4 regions of the Desulfosporosinus sp. SYSU MS00001 genome follow, and region 2 is predicted to be linked to each of the others. Evidence: riboswitches for the same ligand, from Rfam matches in the RefSeq annotation. Region 2 holds a riboswitch; each other region holds the start of a gene.
The links. Region 2 has a riboswitch for thiamine pyrophosphate ahead of thiM (hydroxyethylthiazole kinase). Riboswitches for the same ligand answer to the same signal wherever they lie in the genome.

Region 1 (5,650 bases), on a different contig from region 2:
CGGCAGATTTAAGAAGCAAACCCATGATCATACTCCAAATGGGTAATCCCGGCACATTGCCGGAGAAAAAATGGAGGATAAGTTCCGGTCCATAGGCTCGAGTAAAGCCCCCAGATTTACGGGGACGGAAATTGTCTAACATCCCTGGGTTATCAAACTCCTCATCAAGAAATCGATATAAATCCTTTTTGCGAAATCCCCTCAGAAACCGTTTAAGTTCGAGACGAACTATCTCTGCATCATAACCGGTAATCATGGGAAGCAAGGTTTCAGCTAGTTTGCGCAATGGGTATTGAGGATTTAACCATAAGTGAATAGTTTTATCAATAATCTCAACAATACGCTCAGTTTTTAAATTTGCTAAATACTTGCCGCGGTTCAAACGCAGGCGAGTGCTGAGCTCCATAACCTGAGCGCTGGACAGATTCGGAAATTCCAGGATGTATTCGCCGAAGGTATGTTCCTCATAGCTTTCAATGCAAATCCCTTTAGGAACAAAGCAAGCCAAAATGTGTTGCCCCAATTTACTAACACCTCTTAGTTAACGACTAGTTTGCTCCGCCAGCATTTCATCAATCGCAATGGAGCACCCACGTGCTTCGGAACCTTTAGTTCGTCCCAATAAGACAAAACCATTCTCGGTTTGATACCCTAGGTCTTCGGTCAAGACAGCAACAGCAGAATTCCAGTTGGCTAAATCGTAATGTGCAAGCAATCCTGTTTCTCCAAAAGGAACAGGATTCAACGTATCAGGATTCAACACTTGAAGCCGTGTCCAGGCAGGTCCTATTTTTTCTAAACATACCCGTCCACCCTTAACCTTTGTCGCAATCGTACGATCATAAAGTTGAGAGCTCAACTCCGTCATTCCATACATATTGATGCAAAGTTCTCGTTCAATACTAAAATAGTCCTTAAACCAACTGTATAATTCCTCTGTTGTAACCTCCCTGGCTTGCCCCTTTAATCCCCCTGTGTCAAAAATCCTGCTGTTATTCGGAAGATTAAAGGCTAATCCCTCCGCCCGGCAATAATCCAAAAAGTGTACATAGGCAAAAGTAGCACCCATCAGAAGCACTGGTTCACCTTTAGCTTCACTTTTACGTAAAGCGGATACTAAGCCTGCCATATCAAACCCAGCCTCTTTACTGAAGAAAAAAGCACTGTCCCGAGTTCCATAATGCTTGACGGCCAGGGATAAATACCTGGATAGCGAGGAATTTTCATTGACATCTTCTGCCGGCGACAGAACATAAATCGTCATTTGGTCCCGATCAGGGAGGACATAGTGTTTAAAGGGAGGCACCATGGATGCATCCCAAACTTCAAGAGTCGGATGATAATGACGTCCGCGCTTTTCTTTGTTGGTACTGCCGCTGGTCATAAAAACTGCTTCTGCCTCCTCAATAGGCTCGCAGGCTAGAACTGTTTCTTTGAACATCTGAAAGGGTATCGGGGGGATATCTTCCCACCGTTTAACGGTTAACGGAGATTTGTGACGACGCTGACAGTAACGTTTATAGTGGGGATTCCCTTCATATTGAAATTTAAAGATGTTCAAGGCAAGATCATTAAATTCAGGATCAAGTTCAGCCTCGAGGCTGTGGCAATCTGAGTAAGCATGAATAAACCCTAAAATTTCCTTTACTAATTCTTCTGACCAACCTTTCATTCATAAGTTCTCCTTTCGTCCTCTTTTCCTCAGCCAACCAGGAATCATAACTAAGATAATTTGTAAGATGATGGCCGTTGAAGCCCCGATCATAATTCCATTGGATAAAAAATCTCCCAGATGACCGGTCATTCCTTTTACTGCACCAGGTAAGGATACAGAAAGCAGTATTGAAAATCCCGCTATCATATAATTGGCCTCTGTTTTCTCCATGGTATTAAGGGTGGAAAGGCCGGTATAAATTAACGAAACAGCAGCCGGCAAAAAGATCCCACCCACAACTGCATCGGGAGTTACGGCCAGTAACGCCCCTGCTTTCGGTATAAAGCCAAGTACCAGAAAAATGGCCCCGGCTGTCATAACCGTAAAGCGCGAGCCCACACCCGTCAGACGAAGGAGCCCGACATTCTGGGCATACGCTGTGGTCGGAAAACCGCCTATGAGAGTAGAAATCATAGACCCTGCAGCCTCTCCGGCAAAACCATTGCGGATGCGTTGGGCGTCTAAGCTGATGTCGGCCATTTCCGAGGCCGCATGATAGACTCCCAGTGCTTCAATTACTGCTACGATATAACCAATGAAGAAGGTGACAAAGGCCGTCCCATTAAGTGTTAAAGCACCATAAGGAAGTAATCTTGGAAATCCGAACCAGGCCTTCTCTGCCATGGCCGAAAAATGAATTTGCCCTAAGGCGGCTGCGATGATATCCCCAATTACAAGGGCAATCAAAAAAGCGTAGGTCCGAAAGTACCCTTTGCCAAAAAGCGACAGAATTATGACAACAAGAGCCGTCGGAATTGAAATTGCCAGAATCTGCGGGGCAAGGAAGGTAGACATTCCTTGCGAACCTCCTAAAAATTCATAGAGAGTAAATCCCGAGAGGGCGATTCCCACGGCAATGATCACTGACCCGGTAACGGCTTTAGTAAATAAGGAGCGCAGACGCTCAAGTACCCCAGTGACAGCCAGCAGAAAAACAATGGCCGCACTTAACATAATACTTCCCCCGGCAGCTGGAAGACTGTTGGCCTTACCCGCATTAATCATCAGAGTATCAAAAGCCGCCGATGGACCTTGGACAATCGGCAAACGGGCAAGCCTAGTGGCCTGAGTGAGCGTCACCAGCCCGGCGGCAATAAAAATTGCATTTACCATATTAGCGGCTAGAGCAACTGGAAGACCGATCATAGCGGCAACAAAGATGGGGTCAAGCCAAACATTAGAGACAAAAACATGCTGCAGCCCATATAAGACGTTACGCAAGGGAGGTAATCTTTCCTCAACACCAATCGTCAAAACAGGTATAGATCGTTTATCCTCAGATTCATGATTTTCCACCGGAAACTCTCCTCCATTTACTAAGATCAAAATTCTTTTCTTGGACAACTATCGGCCAGATAAATTTCTATGGGAAAATAAAAAACCGCCCATTAGGAAATGAGCGGTTTACATACCATTAATCATTCAATCATCACTTCCCTCCGCTGGCATTACCCAGATCAGGTTCAAAGGTCGGCAGTGGTATCAACTGCCCTCTCAGCTTACTTCCTTAAGCTCCCTCTTTGAAATTGTATTAATTCTGTAATGAAGATATCACTTTTTAGCGTAATGTTCAAGATTATACAGAAGACAAAATTAACATGATTAGCCGTTAAATACTCTCACAGCTAAATTCCAGTGCTATAATTATATTGCGCAAAGATCACTTGCTAAGCTAAGATTATTTCATAACTTAATCTCAGATGTTTCATATGAAAGGAAAAGATCATGAATACTATGCCTGATACTATGCCCTATTCAACCCCCGAAAAGCCAGGGAAACTAAAAGTTTTATGGAAAATAACTCGACCTCACACTTTAACTGCATCCTTTATTCCCGTATTTATCGGTACATCCTTATCCCTAGGTTATACCGCTTGGCATAAACTCGTTTTTGGGACCATGCTCATGAGCTGTCTGCTCATCCAAATAGCTACAAACTTGTTTAACGAATATTATGATTTTAAACGCGGCCTGGATACGATAGATTCTATTGGCATTGGCGGAGCAATTGTCCGGGAAGGATTCCGGCCCAAAACTGTGCTGCGGCTCGCCTTGGGATGCTACGGTGTTTCCATATTATTTGGCATTTACATTTGTGCTCACAGCAGTTGGTGGTTAGCCTTAATCGGGCTTGTTGGAATGCTGATTGGCTATTTATATACCGGCGGGCCGTTGCCCATAGCCTATACTCCCCTAGGCGAAATTTTTGCCGGCTTACTAATGGGAACTTTTTTTATTCTTATATCATTCTTCGTCCAAACAGGATATATCAACGAGAAAAGTATCCTCGTTTCCATACCTACCGGTATTTTAGTCGGTGCTATTAATATGGCCAACAATATACGCGATCTTGATGGGGATAAGGCTTCGGGCCGAAAGACAATAGCTATTTTAATTGGACATGAACATGCCGTTTTCGTACTCGGAGCTATGTTCGCTGCAGCTTATCTTTGGATCATAGGATTAGTTATTAGAGGGTCGGTCACCCCCTTGCTTCTGATTGTCTTATTAAGCATTCCCAAAGCCATACAAGCAAAAAAAGGGTTTATCGGCAAAAATCAGCCCTCTCAAATGATGCCTGCAGTTCGCGATACAGCTCAAACCAATACAATGTTTGGACTTTTGTTATGTATAGGATTATACATTACGCAAATTTCGGCTATATTAACTAGCCATTTTGGGCACTAATATTGGGAAACATACAAAAAACACTGTTCCTCTAGGATTACTCTTGAAGTTAATTGTCGCGTTATGACGATTAGCAATATCGTAACAAGTACTTAACCCTAACCCTGTTCCATTCTCTTTCGTTGTAAAAAACGGTGTTCCAATATCATTTAAGTATTCTATTGGAATGCCGCCCCCTTCATCCTCGATACATAATACCACCTGACTATTCTCGACATAGGTAGACATACACAATGTTCCCCCCGCTTGCATCGCCTCTAAACCATTACGACACAAATTAAGCACTAGCTGCGAAATCTCATCCGGATTTAGTAAGATCTTAGGCGTTTCTCCGGGCAGAAACTTTATTTGTTTATCCTGAGAAAGAGAATCTGCTTCAAGTAAAGGATACAAGTGTCTTAAAATCTCATTGATATTTAGGTGATCTTGTTCTTTTGGAGAATGACGTGAAAGGGAGAGAAAATCCGAAATAATTTTGTTTGCACGATCAAGCTCATTGATCATGAGCATAAAGGTATCTCCTTGTAATTGAAACTCTGGTTTGGAGCCAAGCAGCTGGAGGAATCCCCGTACCGTTGTAATTGGATTCCTGATTTCATGGGTTATTCCAGCTGCCATTTGGCCTACTAAATTAAAACGTTCCAGATTGACCATTTCTAGATGTAAGCGTGTCAATTCCTGCTCAGCTTTTTTTCGCTCCGTTATATCATAAAGGGTTTTAATGACAAGCCTTGTTCCATTCACATCCATAAACGGTTGGATTTTAACCTCGTAAATTTTACTATTGTAAAAAATTTCCTCATCTTTTATGGGTTGCCCTGTAAAGAACGCTTCCTTTATTCTACAGTTCTCACATGGTCTATTCCTCTTGAGCATGTTATAGCAAAACTTACCATTCCTTTCGCCAAATTCCAAAAGATAATTACGATTAACAAAGTGTACTTCATAAGTTTCTCCTACAACAATCACTATTCCTGGAAGACTGTTAAATAAATCAAACATACGTTGACGATCTTCTTTTATTGCCTCTTCTCGTTTCCTTTGCTCATTATGTATCCGTATAAAGAGGCTGCCGGTAAACCAGCCCAATAATATCCATAGCCAAGAAATTCTTAAAGAGTGATTATGGGAATCTAGCCATCTGTCAAACAAAAAAAGAATGAATCCAATACTTAATCCTATAAGCACATATTTTCTTTCTTTCATAGTTACTCCCTCAACATCAAAGGACTCAATTTTTATCCAGTT
Region 2 (5,650 bases):
TTGGACTTTACAATTTAATGGATAGGAACACGGGTCAAGTCTACGTTTATGACTGGCGCGCACCCATTTCAAGTATATTTTATAGGTATGAACTAGGTGAAGTAATGTATGACACACCGTCAGGGGTTAGCCGGGGAGATGTTTCTCTGAAAAGGCAATATAAGATTCGAGATTCAAAGCTAAAATACTTTTTCGATTGCAGTGTCAGGATTACTGACGAAATACTGCAGGAAGTACTAAGCCATAATACTTCAGCCAAAATGAAAAATATTATCGAAACAATTCAAAAGGAACAAGACGTCATTATAAGGGATAGGGATCACGAGCTCTTAATTGTACAAGGTGCAGCGGGTAGTGGCAAAACATCGATTGCACTGCATAGGATTGCCTTTCTCCTTTACGAGGGTCTTAATTCCAATCTGCGATCGAATGAAGTCGTCATAATATCTCCCAACACCGTTTTTAGTCACTATATTTCGAGTGTTCTTCCTGAGCTGGGGGAAGAAAACGTGAAGCAAAGCGTATTTGACGATTTAATCTCTGAGGCTTTTCAAGGCAGGTTTGGGGAAGAAACAAGGGACATGCAGATTGAAACATTGATACATTCCCGAGGGAAGGCGAGTGATGACGTTCGGCGGCAAAGCATCGATTTCAAGGGTTCGAGGGCATTCAAGCAAATTCTTGATAGACTATTATGGCATTACGCCCATCGGCTTATTCCCTTTGAGGATGTCTATTATGATGGAACAATCCTAGCGACGAGGCAACAGCTAAAGAACCGTTTTCTACACAATGAAATTGGTATACCGATGGCAAAACAGCTCAAAATCATCGAAACGTCCCTCTTGAAAAAAGTCCACCCATTACAGAAAAAGAGACTCCAACGCTTGGAAAAGATTGTGGAAAAAAGTGAAGGGCATGAGTTTGAAATAAAGTCCTTTAGCCGATTGTTAGCCATCAAACAAGCCGTGGCTTTCCGGAAACGAATTCAAAAATTCACGAACGTTGATTATAGAGACTTGTATATGCTGCTGTTCAAGAACCGTGGGCTTTTGCTCAAGCTGGCGCAAGGTCTAACACTTCCGGAAACTATTGAAGAAATTATTTCAACAACTTTGCAAAATCTAGAAGAGGGGCAAGTGTACTATGAAGATTATGCCCCGCTTCTTTATTTGAAGTTAAAAATCGAAGGGAATGATGTGGTTTCCGGGATCAAACATGTGGTCATTGATGAAGCCCAGGATTATACTCCTCTGCAATACGAGGTTTTTAAGATGTTGTACAATAATGCAACCTATACTGTCTTAGGAGACATCCATCAGACGATTGAAAAAACAACAGACGGTTCACTATATGACAATATTTCTGAGATACTCAATAAAGGTAAGACAATTAAGCTGTCATTAAATAAAGGGTATAGGTCGACCTGTGAAATCAACACCTTTGCACAGACTCTACTAGGTGAAGGTACCCAACACGGTTATGCTTCTATTGAACGTCATGGTGAGGAACCCAAGGTCATACCTCAAGAAACATTAGAGGCGATGGATCAGTCGATTATTGAAGATCTAGCGAAGTTTACTGAGCAAGGGTATGAATCCGTAGCCGTCATATGTAAAACTCAAGAAGATGCCGAAAAGGTGTTTAGTCGGTTGAAAAAATCGGTGCTACTAACACTTATTAAACCTCAAGGAGGGGAAGTTACAAAAGGTACATTGGTTATTCCAACTTATATGGCAAAAGGATTAGAATTTGATGTTGTGATCGCTTATGATGTTAGTAAAGAAAACTATGCGAATGATTTTGATAGACAATTACTCTACATTACCTGTACACGAGCACTCCATCGACTGGTTATTTATTATAAAGGAGATAAAAGCCCCTTGATTTAATCAAGATTTTATTGCTAAACCTTGTTGATAATGCCCTTAAGGCGTCAAAGAGTGGCGACAGAATATCTGTCAGGGTATTCAAAAATGACGAGTCAAAGATATTTCTTGAAGTTAAGGATAGCGGAATAGGGATACCAAAAGAGGAGATACCAAAAGTGTTTGAGCCGTTTTTTATGGTTGATAAATCCAGATCAAGAGCGAATAATGGAGTAGGACTTGGACTCTCTTTATGTGCGGAAATTGCGAAAATTCATGACGCTTCAATAGAAATCGAAAGTGATCTTGGAAAAGGTACCACCATAAAAGTTATATTTAATGGGGTTTGAAATGCGAAACTTAAAATGCGTATGTGATTATTCAAGGTTGATTTTTCGTTATGCTGTAGTATAATTACAAGAAAATACAAAGGGGAGCTTGCGATAAGCAGGCTGAGAGTAAGCTGAATGCTTAGACCCGTAACCTGATTTGGGTAATGCCAACGTAGGGATATACTTAGCAGAGATTACTGCATATATACTTTCATTGGTATGTATGCAGTTTTTTATGTTGACATGCCTTTCAGTTTGTATTTACGAAAGGAGATATTATGATAAAAGAATGTATTGAAAATGTCCGAAAAAATGCACCTCTTGTTCACAATATTACAAACTATGTAACCGTGAACGATGTTGCAAATGTGCTTCTTGCGTGTGGGGGAAGTCCGATCATGTCGGATGATTTGGAGGATGTAGAAGAAATTACTTCCATTTGCGGCGGCCTGAACATTAATATCGGAACGCTGAACAGAAATACAATACCGTCCATGTTTCTTGCGGGAAAGAAAGCAAATGAACTAGGACATAAGGTTTTGCTTGACCCGGTTGGCGCAGGAGCAAGCAAGCTTCGTACAGATACGGCAGTAAAGCTGATGAAAGAGATCAAGTTTAATGCAATCAGAGGAAATATTTCAGAAATCAAGACCTTAGCACTTGGAAGCGGAAGTACGAAGGGCGTTGACGCTGATGTTGCAGATGCCATAACGGAAGCCTCTCTAGATAACACTGTTGCGTTTGTGAAAGTCTTTGCGAAAAAGGCAGGCGGCATCATAGCAGTGACGGGAGCTACTGACCTTGTTACGGATGGAGATAAGTGTTATGTCATCAGAAATGGAAGATCGGAAATGGGCAAAATCACAGGCACAGGCTGTCAGCTCTCCGGAATGATGACGGCCTTTCTTGCAGCCAATCCTGAAAATGAGCTTGAAGCAGTTGCAGCAGCGGTGTGTACCATGGGTCTTGCAGGAGAAATTGGATGGAGCAATATGCAGCCTTCTGATGGAAATGCTACATATCGGAACAGAATTATTGATGCCATCTATAATATGGACGGAGAAACACTGGAAAAGGGAGCAAGGTATGAAGTGCGATAAAAAGGATTTGTTATTGTATGCTGTTACGGACAGGTCCTGGCTGGGTGATGGGACTCTCGGAAGTGTGGTGGAGAAGGCGCTGAAAGGCGGTGCAACCTTTATACAGCTTAGGGAAAAAGAACTGGAGTATGGAAAATTCCTTGAGGTAGCAAAAGAGATAAAAAGCTTGTGTAAAAACTACCATATCCCCTTGATCATCAATGATAATGTTGATATAGCTGTTGCTGTGGATGCAGATGGAGTCCATGTAGGGCAAAATGATATGGAGGCAGGCAATGTACGTGAACTGATAGGCAAGAATAAAATTCTTGGAGTATCGGCACAGACGGTGGAACAGGCAGTATTGGCAGAAAAAAGAGGCGCGGATTATTTAGGAGTCGGGGCTGTATTTCCTACCGGCTCCAAGGCTGACGCTGAGGATGTGAGCTCTGAAACCTTAAAGGAAATCTGTAAAGCTGTCAGTATTCCTGTCGTGGCGATTGGCGGTATCAGCAAAGATAACGTAATGGAATTATCAGGTTCCGGAATATGCGGAATAGCCATAATCAGTGCAATCTTTGCGCAGATAGACATTGAAAAGGCCACATCTGAGCTCAAAGGATTAACCGAAAAGATGGTGACGGCATGATTACGAGTACATCTTTGATCAGGATGTACTTTATCAGTGCCATTGCTTCGGCTCTTGCTAAAAGCATAGATCTGGAAAAAGGAAGCGAACCGCTTAACCACGCATGGAATACTAATGAGGGGAAGAAATGACAATGAGGGAATATGCAACGCAGATGGAAGCTGCAAGAAAAGGAATTATTACTGAAGAACTGAAAAAAGTAGCCCAAAAAGAGCTGATGACGGTTGAGGAACTGAAGCTGTTGGTTGCAGCAGGAAAAGTGGTAATATGTGCAAATAAAAATCATAAATGTATCGATCCGCAGGGAGTGGGCTCCATGCTGAAAACAAAGATCAATGTAAACCTCGGCGTCTCAAAAGACTGCAAGGATTATGATATGGAAATGGGAAAAGTGATGGAAGCAGTTAATATGGGGGCCCATGCAATTATGGATTTATCATCACACGGAAATACAATTCCTTTCAGAAGAAAGCTTACAGCGGAATGTCCGGCTATGATAGGAACGGTGCCGGTATATGATTCTGTAATCCACTATCAGAGAGATTTAAGCACCCTTAAAGCAAAAGATTTCATTGATGTAGTAAGGTTTCACGCCGAGGACGGGGTTGATTTTGTAACCTTGCATTGCGGTATTACCAAGAAAACTATAGAACAGATTAAAAAGCATAAAAGAAAAATGAATATAGTATCCAGAGGAGGCTCTCTGGTATTTGCATGGATGTGCATGACTGGTGAAGAGAATCCTTTTTACGAGTACTACGACGAAATTCTTGATATATGCCGTGAATATGATGTGACAATATCATTAGGCGATGCCTGCAGGCCGGGATGCCTTGCAGACGCTTCCGATGTGTGTCAGATTGAGGAACTTGTGCGGCTTGGTGAACTAACCAAAAGAGCCTGGGAAAAGGATGTCCAGGTAATGGTGGAAGGACCGGGCCATATGCCGATTGATCAGATTGCTGCCAATATGAAAATCCAGCAGACTATTTGCAATGGGGCACCATTTTATGTATTAGGGCCACTGGTAACGGATATAGCACCTGGCCATGACCATATTACATCAGCAATCGGGGGTGCCATTGCAGCTTCAGCTGGTGCAGCTTTTTTATGTTATGTGACACCTGCAGAGCACCTGGCACTGCCGAATTTAGAGGATGTAAAGCAGGGCATTATTGCCTCCAAGATTGCTGCCCACGCAGCAGACATTGCCAAGGGTGTAAGAGGGGCAAGGGAGATTGATGACAGGATGGCAGATGCAAGAAGAGTTTTTGATTGGGAAGCACAATGGGAATGCGCGATTGACCCGGAAACGGCAAAAAAAATCCGAGCGGATAGGAAGCCTGAGCATGAAGATACCTGTTCCATGTGTGGAAAGTTTTGTGCGATAAGAAGTATGAACAAAGCACTTGCAGGAGAGCATATCGATATTTTGTAGTTAAGGATTCGTGCGTCTTATATTTAAAAGTTTAGTTGATAAAGAGAATGAAATTTGCGGAAAATCTTCAAAATTTTTAGTAGCGGCTGTAGCTGTTATTTTTATAATCATAGGTTCCTTGACAGTATTTAGTCCACTTTATTGCACAGGCCTAGTTATTCTGCCTGTGCTTTTAGGCTTTTATGGCGCATAGACTGTTAATGTGATTTCAAACCCGACATATTGACAACTCTAAGCATGTTGATGTTACTTCATAGTGAGTATTTTTTCAGAAGTAAAATGTA
Region 3 (5,650 bases), on a different contig from region 2:
GCATGTTGTCTGTTCTCGTCTTGGGAATTCTGCTTGTGGAAGCAGGGAGGTTAAAGGGAGTTGATTTAGGAATGCTGGCTCTTGGAACGTTTAGCAGCTTCGAAGCAATTTCCCCACTAGCCTTACTCCCTCATTATTGTGAACAAAACCTTGCGGCGGCCGATCGTTTGTTAGAGCTAATAGAGAACAAACAAGAGCTAAATGATAACGGCAATCTTCTTCCCCAAGGAGATAATTTAGATTTGCGTTTCCAAGATGTGAGCTTTCGTTATGACCCTGCTGAACCTTGGGTTCTGAAAGATTTGGCTTTTGCCATTCCAAAGGGAAGCAAAACGGCAATCGTCGGACCGAGCGGAGTGGGAAAAACCAGCATCATCAACCTTGTCCTAAGATTTTGGGAACCTGAGAAGGGCAAGATATTCCTTGCTGAACACTCCTTGCCGGAATACGATTTAGAACGACTGAGGGATTTATTCGCTGTCGTTTCTCAACAGACCTATCTTTTTAATGCAACGATTAAAGAGAATCTTCTTTTGGCTAAACCGTCGGCCACGGATCAGGAACTGATTGAGGCTGCTCAACAGGCCCAGCTCCATGAATTCATCCTGTCCTTACCCCAAGGTTATGATAGTTACGTCGGTGAAGGCGGTTTAAAGCTCTCCGGCGGGCAGAGACAGCGTTTAGCTATTGCCCGTGTCTTATTAAAGAACGCGCCGATCATAATTCTCGACGAAGCATTTGCAGGCCTTGATTCGATTACTGAAGGCGAGGTACAAAGGGAAGTCTTTCATCTTCTGGAGGGGCGAACAATAATTTTGGTAACTCACGACATCTTAGGTTTAGAGAACATGGACGAGATTTTGCTGCTCGGCAACGGAAGAGTAATTGAACAGGGGACGCATACAGAGCTTCTTCAATTTGGGGGAGTTTATAATGAATTATGGAAACGGGCAAGATTTATTAGTTAAGGTTAACGTTAAATGACACTATCGAATGAAATGAGCTATTTTACGATGGCTCATTTACTTTTTACGGGTGATTTTAACCCTATTAATGAATTCGCTAGTGAACTCGTTCGGCAAAACAAAACATCGTGGCTTCGGCTGCGTAAGTGCCCTGTGGACACTTACGCCGAAAGCGCCTAGCCCATAACAAATGCTATCGCGCTGAAGGATGGGCTTTACCCCGACTGAAACAAGGTATGGGAACTACCCCCACTTGAAGTGGGAGTCTCACGATTAGTGAATTCGCTGAAAAATTATCTCTTAAAGATTAAAAGTGCTGCCAATTTTTTAAAAAGAAACTGACAGCACTGAACCCTATTAGTCTTCAATATTACTTTCATTCTGTTCTAAGAGCAGATTTGTTTCGTTTACTGGCAGCGATTGAACGGTTTTGAGTTTTCGAACAATGGTGCGCGATTTTTTCGTTGCCGAATCAATAGTATTACTTGCTTCTTGAAGCTTTTTCTGGGTTTTTTCAAGGATCTCCACAAATTTCCCAAATTCCGTTTTGACAGCACCTAAGAGGTTCCAAACCTCACTCGATCGTTTTTCAATGGCTAAGGTTCTGAAGCCCATTTGTAGACTGTTAAGAAGTGCAGCGAGAGTCGTTGGACCGGTAATGATCACCTTATATTCTCGCTGCAGGAATTCACATAAACCCGGGCGCCGCAAAACTTCGGCATATAAGCCTTCAACAGGCAGAAACAAGATGCCGAAATCCGTTGTGTGGGGCGGATCGATATATTTATCATGAATACTTTTGCCTTCCGACTTAAGGCGATTCTCCAGGGATTTGCCAAACTCTTCAACCTGCGGGACATTTACCTTTTCTTGTGCTTCCAGCAATCGTTCATAGTCCTCCAAGGGAAATTTTGCATCAATGGGTAACCAAAGGACACTATCCTGATCATCTCGTGACGGTAATTTAAGGGCAAATTCAACGCGGTCATTGCTTCCGAGTTTTGTCGGGACATTGGTTGCATATTGTTCGGGGGTAAGGACTTGTTCAAGCAAATTCCCCAGTTGAATCTCACCCATAATGCCTCTGGTTTTTACATTTGCTAAGACTTTCTTTAAATCCCCAACACCGGAGGCTAACGTCTGCATTTCCCCGAGTCCTTTATACACGGCTTCAAGCCGCTCACTGACTAATTTAAAGGATTCTCCCAATCGCTGCTCAAGGGTAGCACTGAGTTTCTCATCGACGGTGGCGCGCATTTGGTCTAATTTATGAGCGTTATCCTGTTGAATCTGTGTAAGCCGTTCTTCGACAGTATGACGCAGTCGTTCCAATTTTAAATCAGTGGTTTTAGTTAGGGAGCCTAATTGATCTGAAAAAATATCCAACTGATTGCGCTGGAGGGAAGCAATCTCCGCCATGCGAGTCAAAACTGAATCGTTGAAGGAATGAAGGGTTTGGCTTAGTTCTTCCCGCACCTGACGTGAGTTGAGCATTGATTCTTCGCGATTTTTAGAGATTTCACCATGAACTAAGCGTTCGCTGCGTTCAAGGCCCTTCTCCAATACCTCGAATTTTCCCTGGAAATGGTTCGCTGAATTTTGAGAAGAGCGAAATACTAAGAGAATAAGTAAGAGTAACGAAATACTTACCAGAACTATTAAGGTCATAAGTAAAGGATCTCCCATTGAAATGCCTCCTAAGTTTAAATCTGTAATTACAATAACAATAACACACTTGTAAGACATTTCGCGGTTATTCTCGTATTTTAATAATTTCATTTATCCCCCCCTGGACTGCCAAGTGTCTCTGAAGCCATGGATGGCGAGAAGAGACCGCCGGTCATGGACGACCAAGTGTCTCTGAAGCCATGGATGGCGAGAAGAGACCGCTTCCTAAAAATAAATCGTAAATCATGGTTTGCCCCTGAGTTCACAGAGTTGACTTTCGATTTCGAGCGTGTTAGATTTTAGAAAAACATAAGCACAGAGCGGGGGAGCTGGAAAGGCCGGCTGAGATTTAGACCCTGGAAAGTCTAAGACCCTATAAACCTGATCTGGATAATGCCAGCGTAGGTAAGCAGTTACTCTTTTTGGTTAAATAATTAAGAGCTTAACTCCTATTCTGGAGATAGGCTCTTTTTATTTGAAAGAGTGAACTCGTTCAGCTAAAGCTGAACATCGGGGCTTCGGTGGGGGACTCTACCCCCACCGAAGCGGAGAACGGGGGCCACTCCCACTTGTAGAAGTGGGAGTCTCACGATTAGATGAAAAATCATGGGGGGAGAACAATGAAAAAAGCACTTACAATTGCCGGCTCAGACAGTAGTGGAGGAGCAGGAATTCAAGCCGATCTAAAAACCTTTTCCGCACATGGCATTTTCGGCATGAGCGTCATTACCGCCGTCACGGCTCAAAACACACAAGGAGTTTTTGCCGTTCAGGATATTTCCAGAGAGGTGATAGCAGCTCAAATTAAGGCGATTTTTGAAGATATTGAAGTCGATGGTCTCAAAATTGGCATGGTTTCTCAAATTTCCACTATTGAGGTCATTGCTGAATCTCTAAAAAACTATTCTCCACAGAACATTGTGCTAGACCCGGTCATGGTATCAAAAAGCGGCTACCATTTGTTAAATCCTGAAGCCGAGGTGACACTCATTCGTAAGCTTTTGCCCTTAGCTACCATCGTAACACCTAATATTCCGGAAGCAGAAGTGATGACGAAAATGTCAATTCGAAATCTTCCCGAGATGGAAGAGGCTGCAACAATAATTTGCCAAATGGGAGCTAAGAATGTTCTTCTTAAAGGCGGACATCTGGAGGATGATTCAACAGATATTCTCTATAATGGTCAAGACTTTAAGTATTATGCTTCAAAACGAATAGCGACGAAGAATACTCATGGAACCGGCTGTACTCTGTCTTCAGCTATAACTTCTAACCTTGCCTTAGGCTATTCCCTTGATGAAGCAGTTTCCCAGGCTAAAGAATACATTACTGCTGCGATTGAACACTCTTTAGACATAGGCAAAGGTGTTGGGCCGACTCATCACTTTTATGAGCTGTATAAGAAAGCCGGAATGACGAACTGAGATTAAGAATTTGTTCAAGATTTCTATAAGTGGGGGTGGGTCCTTCGTTATCTTCAGGTGGGGTAGAGTCCTTCTTCGCTATTCCTTTTGGGAAAGTCAGCTCGGCAATAATGCCCACTGGACATTATTGTATCTGAAGCCCTGATGTTCAGCTTTTGCGTAAGCGAGTTCACTTTCTTGGATTAGTTTTACGATTTTTGGCAACCTAAAGTCTGGAAGGACCCTCTGGATTAAACTTGTACAGTTTTAGAGGGTGCGCTATACTAGAATTCAATATTTTAAATTTATATAATACAGATTTAAGACTTAGAGGAGGAGTTTAAATGCTGCAAGGAAAAATAGCTTTAATTACTGGCGGAGGTACGGGAATCGGGAGAGCAATCGCCTTGATTCTTGCTAAAGCCGGGGTCCAGATTGCCGTTAATTATTCCCGTTCGGAAGATGACGCCTTAAAGACAAAGGCTGAGATCGAAAGTTTGGGTGTTCGTTGTCTAACATACCGGGCCGATATATCGAAAGATGAAGACGTCAGATTAATGATCAGGAAGGTTGTTAACGACTTTGGGAAATTAGACATACTTGTTAATAATGCCGGTATGACTCACTTTGTAGATCATACTGATTTAGAAGGTTTAAAGGAAGAATACTGGGATGACATAATGGGGGTAAATGTTAAAGGAACGTTCTTTTGCTCCCGTGCTGCCGCCCCAGAACTTAAGAAAACTCGGGGATGTATCGTCAATATGGCATCCATTGCCGGCCTGACGGGATTAGGCAGCTCTATTGCTTATTCAGCCTCAAAGGCTGCCGTTGTCAGCATTAATAAATCTTTAGCTCGCGTTTTAGCTCCTGAGGTTAGGGTCAATGCTGTAGCCCCGGGAATCGTACAAACTCGTTGGGTAGCAGGTAAGGATGAACATATCGCCCATCTTGCAGCCGGTACTCCCCTTGGACGCGTGGCCACCCCGGATGATATCGCCGAAGTTGTTTACGCACTTATTGCACATGCCGGCTTTGTAACCGGGCAAACGATTGTTGTTGACGGCGGGAATTTCATCTAAATCCTAAAGAGGTAAATCCTAAAGTATGCATTGGTATGAAGGAGAGAAACTATAATGTTGCGGAAGTTGATAATCTTTGTTGTGATGCTATGTCTGATTTGTTTTCCAGTAACGTTATTCTCTCCTCAGACCGCTGACGCCACCACAATAACTCCAACCGATTATGTCTCTTGATTGGGATAAAAAGGTACTTGACAAAAAACAGAATAGGATTATAATTAAATCATAAACAATAAATAAAAGATTCAGTTAAGTTCTTGTTAGGGCATTGCTAGGTGAAGTTTCGATTCTTCGGAGGTTTTCAGCATTGCGGTTTTAATGGGTGCTGAATTCGTTGAATTGATAACTACCTAGTAAGAAGGTAGTTCTTTTACGTTAAGAAAGCTTTCCCGCAAAGTTCCTCCCCGTAACTCTGTTGTCGTTAGTCCCATAAAATTTCTTTGGTAATCAGTAAGTCATTGATTCTGCTAGGAAATTAGGTCGAGATTTCAGAGGATTGTTCCCGAAACACATTTTATCAGAAGTAGTGGAG
Region 4 (5,650 bases), on a different contig from region 2:
AACCCCCGCCGGTGCCAAAGCAAACAACTCCTGCACATACAGTGTTTTCATAGTTCCTATCACGAAAAAACCTAATATTTCAATGTTAGCAGAAATTGTATCATCATTGGTTATTTTTACAGTGAAAGTTGAGGTGGGTCTTCCACCGGAGACCGGTGTGTTTTCAATCAATCCGGTAGTTAATGAAGCCATAGCTTCGTCTCCTTACCTTTAATTTATTGATAATAATAAAATAAGTTCCTTATCACTATCAGATCCAATAGCTTAAATTCAAAGCATATCCATTTTACAATCCTTGTTCTATTGTATTGTACGAGTTCAATTTTCGTTAATACTTAAGCCGATAATTTTCTATATATTAACACTTTACAATAATTGATGGGCCGTAAAAAAACAAAGCAAAAGACCGAGTCACCCCAGTCTTTTGCTTTGTAGTATTTTTTATAAGTTGCCTAAAATCTTAATAATTATTCTCTTTTAGGATTACATCGTGGGCGCCGCCTTCAATAATACTTGTAGAAGAAACTAACGACATACGGGCTGTTCGCTGTAATTCCTCAATGCTGATTGCTCCGCAGCTGCACATTGTTGATTTGATTTTGCTTAAAGTTCCCTCTAAATTATCTTGTAATCTGCCCGCATAAGGGACATAACTGTCAACGCCCTCTTCGAAATGGAGTTTATCCCCTTCCCCTAAGTCATACCTTTCCCAATTGCGGGCTCGATTAGAGCCTTCACCCCAATATTCTTTGACATAATTGTTGCCGAGTTTGACCTTCTTTGTGGGGCTTTCGTCAAAACGGGCAAAATATCTTCCCATCATGACAAAGTCTGCGCCCATGGCTAAGGCCAGGACAATATGATAATCGTGAACAATTCCGCCGTCAGAACATATGGGGACATATATCCCTGTTTCTTTATAATAGTCATCACGTGCTTTAGCGACTTCAATAACCGCAGTGGCCTGGCCTCTCCCGATGCCTTTTTGTTCTCGGGTAATGCAAATAGAGCCTCCACCGATTCCAATTTTAACGAAGTCAGCTCCGGAGTTTACTAAATACATAAATCCCTCACGGTCAACGACATTGCCGCCGCCAACCTTGACGCTTCCCTGATATTTATTCTTAATATAGGAAATGGTTCTCCCCTGCCACTCGGTAAACCCGTCGGAGGAATCAACACACAGAATATCGGCGCCGGCTTTCACTAATTCGGGGACCCTTGCTTCATAATCTCTCGTATTAATTCCGGCCCCAACGACAAAGCGTTTTTCCGAGTCCAATAATTCATAAGGATTTTCCTTATGATCGTCGTAATCTTTCCGGAATACAAAATAGAGGAGGTTTTGATTTTTATCAATAATGGGCAAGTTGTTCAGTTTGTGCTCCCATATAATATCATTGGCCTCACTGAGACTAATTCCCTCTTGGCCTACGATTAGCTTCGATAATGGGGTCATAAACTCGGAAACTTTTTTATCCAGAACGTCCCGGCTAATCCGATAGTCCCTAGTTGTCACGAGTCCCATTAATCTTGTTGAGGAAGTGCCGTCTTCAGTAATGGCTATGGTCGAATGTCCGGTCTTCTTCTTAAGCTGTATAACATCTTTCAGCGTATGTTCAGGCGTAAGGTTGGCATCACTAACCACAAAACCGGCTTTAAATCGTTTGACTTTCTTAATCATTTCGACTTGTTCCTCTATGGACTGTGAACAATAAATAAAGGAAAGTCCCCCGCATCTTGCTAAAGCAATGGCTAAACTATCGTTAGATACCGATTGCATGATTGCAGATACAAAGGGTATATTTAGCTCCAGAGGGGATTTCTCGCCGCGCTTAAATTTAACCAAAGGTGTTTTGAGATTAACATTACTGGGAATACAGTCTGTCCTTGTCAAATTTGGAACGAGCAAATATTCGCTAAACGTTCTTGACGCATCTTCATAGTAATAAGCCAATTTAAACACTCCCTGTTTTAAAGGTTTCAAACGAAGAATTTTTACTAGTCTATATGAAGAGTTAGGTATTGTCAATCCTAAAACCCTTGAAGACATGATCTATTTTACCATATCAAGATGTGAGGATGGTTGAGCAAATGTTAAAAGTGTTTGAAGCAGGTTTTAATAAACATGCTTGTGCAATCCCCCCATGTGTGCTAATCTAAAGGGAAGGCATAAACTGAATATAACGGGAGCTTAAGAAATTAGGCTGAGAGGGTGGTTAGAGTTACTGCCGACCGAACCTGATCTGGATAATGCCAGCGGAGGAAACGTGTTGAGATAAAGTAAACCGCGCATGTCATGTGCGGTTTTCGTAATTTCTCCAGAAAACGGGCAGAATTTTCGGATGGGAAGTATCTAGTTGATATGCCGAAGGAAATCTGTATCGATAAGGTTTCCGTCTGATTGCTAAATGATACTAATTATAAGGAGTGGTCTGGAGTGGCTAAAATTATGATGGCATTTCAGGTGTTGCCAAAAGTTGAAGACGATCGGCTTTTTGAAGTTGTCGATGAAGCAATCGCTGTTGTGGCAGCCAGTGGTGTAACCTATGAGGTTGGACCGATGGAAACAACCATGGAAGGGGAACCCGATGAACTGTGGGCTATTGTACGAAAGGCACAGGATGCCTGTATAAAAGCTGGTGCCTCTAGGGTTATGACGTATATTAAGATGGACTATAATCCTGGTAAAACGACCATCGAAGAAAAGATCAAAAAATACCGGGAGAAGTAAGGAAATGCCATTGAAATCAGGACGGTTCCAGAGAAAATGGCATGATAGTATTCCGACAATCGTATTTTTGTTGATCTGTTTGGCCCTTTGGCAAATCATTGTCTACTATTTTAAATTGCCTCTCTGGCTGATTCCTTCTCCTATAGCAGTTATGAAAGCCTTTTGGAACACTAGAGAGTTGCTTTGGACACATACGTTGACGACACTTTTTGAAACAACTACAGGGTTCGTTTTGGCAATAGCTTTGGGTTTAGTGGCAGGGGTGGCAATGGTACTTTCGCCTCTAATTAAGCGTTTGTTTTACCCCTTGTTAATTGTGTCCCAAACGGTGCCTCTTATTGCGGTTGCCCCACTTTTGATTCTCTGGTTGGGATATGGCCTGCTGCCTAAAATTGTCACTGTTGTCTTAGTATGTTTTTTCCCAATCGCTGTGAGTTTAATAGAAGGATTAGAAGTCAGTGATGATGACCTGCTTAATCTGCTTAAGAGTATGGGAGCAACACGTTGGCAAATCTTGTATATGATTCGCTGGCCCAATGCTTTACCGTCATTTTTCGCAGGATTGAAGATAGCTGCAACCTATAGTGTTATGGGAGCAGTGATTGGGGAGTGGCTTGGAGCTAGTTCCGGTTTAGGAGTATATTTAACACGTTCGTCGCATTCATTTCGAACGGATCAGGTATTTGCCGCAATTGTTGCTATTACAGTATTAAGCCTATTTTATTTTGTCTTAATCGCGGTAATTCGGCACCTTGCTTTACCTTGGTTACATACTAAGGAAGATTAAAATCGTCAAGTAGAACCTTGTAATATTCCCGGGTTTTAAAGAAGTCGCGGAAAAGGAGTAGGAATTATGATTAAACCATTGTTTAAATCAGAAATTGTGGGAGGACGAAAGAAAATAAAGCAGGTTAAAAAAGTATTAAGTGTAACGCTGGCGGCAAGTTTATGTGCTCTCCTTTTGTTAACCGGATGCAGCACAAGCACGCAGAAAGCAACAGAATCTGCGCAGACAAAGCCGGCAGCTCAGCCAGACAAAGTGACAATTATGTTGGACTGGACACCAAATACAAATCATACGGGCCTCTATGTGGCTAAAGACAAAGGGTATTTTAGCAAGGAGGGCCTGGATGTCCAAATCGTTCCTCCTTCGAGCCAAGGAACGGTGGAACAGTTAGTGGCGACCGGCAAAGCCGATTTCGGAATAAGCGCCCAGGAACAAGTCACCGACGCCCGCGTCCAAGGGCTGCCCTTAGTTTCTATAGCCACAATCTTGCAGCATAACACATCGGGTTTTGCTTCACTGAAGAGTAAGAATATCCAAACTGCGAAGGATTTTGAAGGCAAGACTTACGGCGGTTGGGGTCTGCCGTCGGAGACAGAAACCATTAAAGCCTTGATGGAAAAGGAACATGCAGATTTTAATAAAGTCAAAATGATAAACATTGGAGATGCTGATCCCATTGCCAGTATGTCAAAAGGTTCTATCGATCTGACCTGGATTTTTTATGGTTGGGAAGGGATTCAGGCTGAATTGGCCGGAACACCTCTCAATATGATATGGCTGAAAGATATCAATCCGGCACTTGACGATTATACGCCTGTTTTAGTTACAAGTGAAAAAATGATTCAGGGAAAACCCGATGTTGTTCGCCGCTTCACTCAAGCCGTTAGTGAAGGATACCAATATGCTATTAAAAACCCGGATGATGCGGCTAACATTCTGATTAAGAACGCACCGGAAGAAGATAAGCAGCTTATCAAGAAGAGTCAAGCCTGGATTAGTCAGCAGTATCAGGCTGATGCTTCACAATGGGGTGTCCAGAAATCCTCTGTTTGGCACAATTATGCCCAATGGATGTTTGATCACAAACTACTGGATAAAATGATCGACACAGATAAGGCGTTTACTAATAGCTTCCTGCCCAAGGCTTAGATTATGCTAGTACTTAAAGACGTATCGTTGTCTTATCAGGACGGCGGAAGATCTGTTCTGGATGTTTTGCAAAATATTAACCTTGAGGTAGAAACGGGAAAATTCGTGTCTCTGATTGGTCCTTCCGGTTGTGGAAAGAGTTCGATTTGTAATTTGATCGCCGGAGTGGGGATGCCTGCCCAAGGTGATATTCTCTTAGAGGGTCGCTCCATTAAGGGTATCCCGGGTCAAGTGGGATATATGCCCCAAAAAGATTTACTATTGCCCTGGCGTACGTTGTTGAACAATGTCGCCTTAGGCAGCGACATACGGCGTGAGGATAAACGTAAATCCAGAGAGACAGCACGTCACTGGCTCGATCGTTTTGGCTTGGGTAAGTTTGCGGATCATTACCCGCATCAATTATCCGGTGGAATGCGGCAAAGGGGAGCACTTCTAAGAACCTTCTTATTTGGACAGAACACTCTGATCCTCGACGAACCCTTTGGAGCACTGGACGCCTTGACCCGGCGGGAAATGCAGGAATGGCTTCTTAATGTGTGGAGTCAAAGCCGTCCGACGGTTGTCTTTATTACCCATGATATTGAAGAAGCAATTCTTTTGTCCGATGAAGTTGTTGTTTTAAGTCATAGCCCTGCTCGAATTTTAGATAAGATTCAAGTTCCCTTCTCCAGGCCTCGTGAGCAGGACCTTCTCCTTTCCGGTGAAGCCATTAATATTAAAAAACACTTGTTGGATTTGTTGAATGGAAAAAGGAATGTATAGAATTTATTAATCAGAGAATCCTATTTGTGAAACGTTAAAGGGGGTAAATTGGCTATGGCTAAAAAAACGAACAACAAGTCACGGAAGCCAGATAACACTGAGAAGATTCCCCTTCCCTTTGATTCTGATAAAATTGGAAAAGATGTTGCCAAAGACCGGGTTTAATCCCGGTCTCTTTTACTATCAGGAAGAATAAACCTTCTGAGCGAAGGCAG

Region 1: another riboswitch for thiamine pyrophosphate. It lies ahead of ACPUYX_RS14595 (solute carrier family 23 protein); the one in region 2 lies ahead of thiM (hydroxyethylthiazole kinase).
Region 3: another riboswitch for thiamine pyrophosphate. It lies ahead of thiD (bifunctional hydroxymethylpyrimidine kinase/phosphomethylpyrimidine kinase); the one in region 2 lies ahead of thiM (hydroxyethylthiazole kinase).
Region 4: another riboswitch for thiamine pyrophosphate. It lies ahead of ACPUYX_RS06785 (thiamine-binding protein); the one in region 2 lies ahead of thiM (hydroxyethylthiazole kinase).

What each region holds. Positions count from the first base shown of each region.
Region 1 is NZ_JBNFTW010000008.1:20,472-26,121, forward strand. Features, by position in the region: gene ACPUYX_RS14585 (acyl-CoA reductase) at 1-523, opposite strand, end outside; gene ACPUYX_RS14590 (CoF synthetase) at 542-1,672, opposite strand; gene ACPUYX_RS14595 (solute carrier family 23 protein) at 1,673-3,010, opposite strand; TPP riboswitch at 3,132-3,243, opposite strand; gene ACPUYX_RS14600 (1,4-dihydroxy-2-naphthoate polyprenyltransferase) at 3,440-4,402, shown strand; gene ACPUYX_RS14605 (ATP-binding protein) at 4,379-5,608, opposite strand.
Region 2 is NZ_JBNFTW010000002.1:64,501-70,150, forward strand. Features, by position in the region: gene ACPUYX_RS03700 (HelD family protein) at 1-1,892, shown strand, start outside; gene ACPUYX_RS03705 (sensor histidine kinase) at 1,904-2,218, shown strand; TPP riboswitch at 2,289-2,395, shown strand; gene thiM (hydroxyethylthiazole kinase) at 2,479-3,300, shown strand; gene thiE (thiamine phosphate synthase) at 3,287-3,928, shown strand; gene ACPUYX_RS03720 (hypothetical protein) at 3,925-4,059, shown strand; gene thiC (phosphomethylpyrimidine synthase ThiC) at 4,062-5,366, shown strand.
Region 3 is NZ_JBNFTW010000007.1:50,189-55,838, forward strand. Features, by position in the region: gene cydC (thiol reductant ABC exporter subunit CydC) at 1-968, shown strand, start outside; gene ACPUYX_RS13535 (hypothetical protein) at 981-1,145, shown strand; gene ACPUYX_RS13540 (DNA recombination protein RmuC) at 1,323-2,651, opposite strand; TPP riboswitch at 2,946-3,059, shown strand; gene thiD (bifunctional hydroxymethylpyrimidine kinase/phosphomethylpyrimidine kinase) at 3,254-4,057, shown strand; gene ACPUYX_RS13550 (SDR family NAD(P)-dependent oxidoreductase) at 4,381-5,118, shown strand.
Region 4 is NZ_JBNFTW010000003.1:65,699-71,348, forward strand. Features, by position in the region: gene ACPUYX_RS06775 (hypothetical protein) at 1-192, opposite strand, end outside; gene ACPUYX_RS06780 (IMP dehydrogenase) at 461-1,957, opposite strand; TPP riboswitch at 2,177-2,286, shown strand; gene ACPUYX_RS06785 (thiamine-binding protein) at 2,441-2,734, shown strand; gene ACPUYX_RS06790 (ABC transporter permease) at 2,739-3,521, shown strand; gene ACPUYX_RS06795 (ABC transporter substrate-binding protein) at 3,588-4,670, shown strand; gene ACPUYX_RS06800 (ABC transporter ATP-binding protein) at 4,674-5,435, shown strand.